Linked DNA regions of Brasilonema sennae CENA114. The protein of the gene in region 2 binds, or shares a complex with, the protein of the main gene of each other region. Links are inferred from orthologs where the notes say so. Each region holds a gene or a part of one and is shown on either strand. Other genes may lie near its edges.

What was found.
Region 1: the proteins of pheT (region 2) and pheS are in contact, whole or in part, in a crystal structure (PDB 6P24), measured with the Escherichia coli proteins. The link is inferred for Brasilonema sennae CENA114 from one-to-one orthologs.

The regions. Positions count from the first base shown.
Region 1 is NZ_CP030118.1:5,512,388-5,515,369, forward strand. What follows is about bases 1-2,976. They hold pheS (phenylalanine--tRNA ligase subunit alpha), read right to left. Parts: upstream 1,997-2,976; coding sequence 1,004-1,996; downstream 1-1,003. Other genes in these bases: DP114_RS23125 (RecQ family ATP-dependent DNA helicase), read left to right, coding at 1-125; DP114_RS23130 (GNAT family N-acetyltransferase), read left to right, coding at 301-867; iscB (RNA-guided endonuclease IscB), read right to left, coding at 2,046-2,976. Outside these bases: more of iscB, read right to left, coding at 2,977-2,982.
Region 2 is NZ_CP030118.1:2,104,639-2,107,678, reverse strand. What follows is about bases 4-3,037. They hold pheT (phenylalanine--tRNA ligase subunit beta), read left to right. Parts: upstream 4-321; coding sequence 322-2,754; downstream 2,755-3,037. Other genes in these bases: DP114_RS08920 (YciI family protein), read left to right, coding at 2,853-3,037; DP114_RS08930 (HD domain-containing protein), read right to left, coding at 4-229. In the rest of the region: more of DP114_RS08930, read right to left, coding at 1-3; more of DP114_RS08920, read left to right, coding at 3,038-3,040.

The sequences.
Region 1 (2,982 bases), 3.4 Mb from region 2 along the record:
AGCAAATGAATCAATATCTTACTACTAGAGATTGTCGCTGGCGTTTTTTATTGAGTGCTTTTGGTTTTGAGGAAGAAATTAAGAACTGGCGTTGTGGTCATTGTGATAATTGCTGCCGAAAATAACTTTCTTGACAGAAGCTGAAAAAAATGCTTTTCGTGCTGAGTGGCAAGAGTTTGTACAGAATCTTTGAAATTTGGCTAAAGTACAACATCACCAGAAAAGTTAGGAGAATCGATTACAATGCAACAGTCACCTGACTCCGGTTAGCTTCACCGTTAGGCGTTTCTACCAGTCTGTATGAATGAAAATCAAACCAGCGAGCCTCAACACAGCATTGTTTCCATCAGCGTACGAGTGCTTTCTCCCGCTGATGCTGAATCATATCGTTTTGTGCGTTTGCTTGCGCTTCATGAACATCCCCCAGCTTTCGGCTCGTTGCCAGAGGATGAACCAAATCTTTCTGAGATAGCTGCAAGACTCGCACAAAGCGACGAGCGTTGCTTTTTCGGAGCGTTTCAAGACAATCAACTCATTGGCACCGTCCGGATTTCTCGCTATTGCGCACCCAACGAGAAGCACCGCGCTCATCTTGGGGGGCTATATGTTTTGCCCGCATTCCGTCGCAACGGTTGTGGTAGATCGCTTGTCAGGCAAGCTTTGAGTTGGGCAGCGAACGCGCGAAGCATCAGGAGAGTCAACCTAACTGTCGTGACCCAACAAAAAGCGGCAATCTGTCTTTACCAATCGCTTGGCTTCCGCATCTACGGTACTGAGCAAGAGACATTCTCGAAAGCTGGACGTTTTTACGACGAACACCTGATGACGTTGGAACTCGCTTCGGATAATGAACGCAACGCCAATTAACTAGACTAACAACAGTATGAACCGGAAGCTTAAGTGATGTTATTGAGCGTATCGCAAGAGAAAAGCTACCCAAAAATGGGTAGTAATGGGTAGCTTTGTCTATAGATTAAGTTACAGTTCCTAACCCCTAACTTTTTTAAAACTGCCGCAAAAAGCGAAGGTCGCTTGCGTACAAACGGCGAATATCATCAATTTGGTGTAAAACCATCGCAAAACGTTCCACACCAAAACCAGCGGCAAACCCAGTATACACTTCCGGATCGTAACCCACCGATTTAAGCACATTTGGATCGACCATACCGCAACCCATAACTTCCAACCAGCGACCATTCCACTGCAAATCAACTTCAGCAGAAGGTTCTGTAAACGGGAAATAACTGGCGCGGAAGCGAATAGGTAACTCACCAAACATAGCTTCCAAAAATATCTTAATGGTGCCTTTAAGATCAGTAAACGTCAGTCCTTCGTCAATGGCTAAAAGTTCTATTTGGTGGAAAACTGCTGAGTGAGTCGCATCTACGTTATCTCTCCGGTAAACTCGCCCTGGCGCAACCACCCGGATGGGCGGTTCCTCTGTTTCCATGTAACGAATTTGTACCGACGAGGTATGAGTCCGCAGCAGATTCCCGTCTGGCAGGTAAAAAGTATCCTGCATATCACGGGCGGGGTGGTCGGGTGGGGTGTTCAGAGCTTCAAAATTGTAGTAATCTGTTTCCATCTCTGGTCCAGTAGCTACGGTGTAGCCCAACCCGACAAAGATATCCAAAGCTTTGTCGATGATGTTATTGAGGGGATGAACACGACCTTGAGGACGGTAAATTCCTGGCATTGTTACATCTAATGTTTCAGCATCTAGCTGTGCCTGAATTTTCGCCCCTTCCAAGGTTGCGCGTTGCTGATCTAAGCTGTTTTGCAAAGCTTCTTTGACTGTGTTGGCGATCGCCCCAATTTTTGGTCGTTCCTCCGCACTCAGTTGTCCCATAGTCCGCAACAGCGCCCCAAGTTGACCTTTTTTCCCGAGGTAGCTGACTCTAAGTTCCTCCAGACGTTCTAGCGTATCAGCAGCGGCGATCGCTTTTTCTCCTTCCTCTCGCAGTTCTAAAAGTTGAGCCTCTAAACTGTTAGTCATTAGTTTTTAGTCGAAAATCCTAATCTCGTTAATTCGTAGCTTTTCGTGGTCAAGCGTAGTTATACCCGTCGCTGCAATGGATTCTGGACACACCCTTCATTGTTGAAAACCCAACTCTAAACCCATTGATAACGACTTCACACCCTTTGTTTGTCGGTGTTTTGACGCGTCCAGTGTATGTTCCAGACTGTAGATTTTTGCGTTCTTTGACTATCTGAACTCTTACAAAATCGCCTGTCGATACATGAGTAAAAGTTTGCTTGGGGGCTGTACAGGGAAAACCATATTTATTGATTCGGCACATCCTTCTTATGCCGTGTCCTGTCGATTTTGCGGTGAAAATCTTAGTTATTAAGATTTTTAACGTGCCAGTAATCCCAACGCAAGCTGCGTCAATCCAGTGTGCTTTTGGGAGCAATAAACGAGTCCGGTTAAACTTCGTTAAACCACCCGAACCCGTCTTAACAGGCAGCCCTAAACTTTTCCAGACATTAAATAACGACCAGCGCGTAGAATTTACTGCCGCTGCATCTTTTAAAGGTCGTTTAGCCTCAGACAAGATTTTCTTCAAAAGGTCGGGTTTTTGAGCAAGGAAGGTTTCAATGTCTTGCGTACCTTTGTTCTGATTGCACTTTTGGCAAGCTAAACACAAATTAGAGATTCGATTAGTTCCTCCATTGGCTTTAGGGCAAATATGTTCAACTTGCAGAGGGATATTTTCCGCCCCACAGTAAGTGCATTTCCTGTCCCATTTGTTGAGAAGATACTCTTTAATTTCATATCCTTGCAAGGCACCTTGCTGATATTCCATTCCAGAGATTTCCGGATTTTCCATCTGCTGCAAGTCAAACCTGACAAGCTCTTGGACAATTGCACTTATCGGCGCAAACTTACATAAACGCTTCACCCACGTCTCGGTAGTTAATACGCGGTGCCGCAACGACGGTGCTAACCACCCTTTTTCTCTAGTGCGATTCACAAACCTG
Region 2 (3,040 bases):
TAGTTGTGTCTAATTCAAGGTGATATTCATCAGCCAAAAATAAAGCTAATAATGCCACACAAAATGAGTGTTCTGCAACACTTTCACAAGACTTTGGTTGAATACCGTGGTTTAGCCAACCCTGACGATAGAGATGTTTAAGATGATTAAACTCAAAATAAGCTTCAATAATAGGCAAAGTTTGCTTGCCGTTTAAAAGAGTAATAGGTAAAGCAGCTTTTGTGTGCATAATTCCAAAATGTGTGAGGAACTTCGTGGAATAGTTCTAGAATAGTCTATGCATTAATTTAGCTTAGATTTCAGACAAGGCAACACAAGACCATGCGTATCTCACTGAAATGGTTGCAAGAACTAGTGGAGTTGAAACTTAGCCCAGAAGAATTAGCACAAACGCTGACACTATCTGGGTTTGAGGTAGAAGATATTGAAGATCGCCGCACTTGGGCAGCAGGCGTTGTTGTGGGGAAAGTGCTGGAACGACAACCGCATCCCAACGCCGACAAATTAAGTGTTTGCCAAGTCGATATCGGTACGGATGAAACTTTAAATATCGTTTGTGGTGCTTCCAATGTCCGGGCAAATATTTACGTACCCGTAGCAACTGTAGGCACCTACTTACCAAACATAGATTTAAAAATTAAACCCGCGAAACTACGAGGAGTTCCATCACAGGGGATGATTTGTTCCCTCAAGGAACTGGGTTTGCCCAATGATGTAGACGGAATTCATATTTTTCCTCAAGAGAACTTGGCACTTGGTAGCGATGTACGTCCACTGTTAGGTTTAGATGATGTGATTTTAGATGTCACGGCGACTGCTAACCGTGCAGATGCCTTATGTATGGTTGGTATCGCGCGGGAAGTCACAGCCTTGACAGGGGCAAAGCTAACGCTTCCTCAAGCAGGTGAAGTTTCGATTTCTCAAGGTGGGTTTAATTTAACTTTAAAAATCGCTGATACACAAGCTTGCCCAGCATACATTGGCACGGTGATTGACCAGGTAAAAATTGCACAATCACCTGAGTGGCTGCAACAGCGCTTGCGTGCTGCTGGAGTGCGACCCATCAATAATATTGTAGATATTACTAACTACGTAATGTTGGAATGGGGACAGCCACTACACGCTTTTGACTGTAACCGTTTACAATCGGTTGCTGGAAGTGAGAATCTGGCGATTGGTGTCCGCTTCGCCAACGCTGGGGAAACTCTCAAAACTCTCGATGGACAAACTCGCACTCTATCTACACAAAATTTGCTGATCACCGCTAATGATAAACCTGTTGCGATCGCAGGAGTTATGGGTGGCGAGGAAACCGAAGTGCATGATGGAACTCAAAACCTCGTTTTAGAAGCAGCGCTATTTGATTCAGTCGCAATTCGGCGTTCTTCTCGCAGTGTCGGTTTAAGAAGTGAGTCCTCTGGAAGATACGAACGGGGAGTCAACCGCGCTGAGTTGGAAGTCGCAACTCGTCGTGCGTTATCGCTGATTAGCGAACTGTCTGGAGGAGTTATCATACATCAAGAAATTAATGATTCTCGTCCTGATCGCTCTAGTTGGTCGCGTTCGATTGAATTACGCTTGGATCGAGTCAACCAGGTTCTCGGACCAATTGATTTAGGTGAGGAAACAGGAGAAATCCAAAGCCCAGATGTTGAACGCATCCTCACAGCATTGGGATGTCAACTCACTTCCATACCCGATAACAAGTGGATGGTTTCCGTACCTCCCTATCGTTACCGCGACTTAGAACGGGAAATAGACTTAATTGAAGAAATTGCTCGTCTCTACGGCTATGATCGCTTTTGCGATACCTTGCCAGACAAGGCAGAAGCAGGTTATTTGCCTCTTGAACAAGAACTGATTCGCAAGTTACGAGCACTATTGCGAGCAGAAGGATTGACAGAATTAATCCACTATTCCTTGGTAAAACCTGGGGAAGATAGACAAATCGTGTTGGCAAATCCGTTATTTGTGGAATATTCGGCGTTGCGAACTGACTTGATATCGGGATTAATTGATGCATTTCAATACAACCTGGAACAGGGCAATGGTTCGCTGAACGGCTTTGAAATTGGACGAATTTTCTGGCAAGAAGAAGGTTTGCAAGAAACAGACGTTATTGCTGGGATTATGGGAGGCGATATTTCCTCCAGTAAATGGACAACAAGCGATCGCGAACAACCAATGACTTGGTTTGAAGCCAAAGGTATTTTAGAAAATGTGTTTCAACAGTTTGGCTTGCAGGTAGAATATCAACCGGATTGCAGAGATTCCCGCTTGCACCCAGGACGCACTGCTTCCCTATGGATAGGAGGTAATAGGCTTGGTCTGTTTGGGCAATTGCATCCCCAACTGCGGCAAGAAAAAGGTTTACCAGATTCAGTCTACCTGTTCCAGTTGGATTTAGATGTGCTTTTGGATTCTCTAGATGAAGATGAAATCTTAACACCACAATTCCACCCTTACTCCACTTATCCAGCCGCAGACCGAGATATTGCTTTCTTTGCGCCTGTTAAGGTGAGTGTTGCCGAAATTGAAAAAGTCATCACCAAAGCAGGTAAAGAATTACTGAAATCTGTAGAATTGTTTGATGAATATCGCGGGGAGCATGTGCCCCAAGGACAACGGAGTTTGGCATTTCGCTTGATTTATAGAGTAAGCGATCGCACCCTCACCGATAGCGAAGTTGAACCAGTACATAATAAAGTCCGCGAAGCCCTAGCGGAGAAATTTGGCGTAACTTTGAGGAGTTAAGCCACAAGAAACAAGAGTGAAAACTAAAGAAATTTTTTGCTCTTGTTTGTTCGTGTTTTGTTGAACTTTGATTTTTTGGATTTTGAATTCGTAAAATTATGCCTAAATATGTCATGTGGGGAACTTACTGCCAAGACGTTCTGGAAAAACGCGCCCCTTACCGTCAAGCACATCTAGATGGACTAGCAAAACAGAAAGAATCCGGTGTGTTAGTTACTATTGGTCCTACGACAGATGTCACTAAAGTTTTTGGCATTTATGAAGCGGAAGACGAAGCGATCGTACG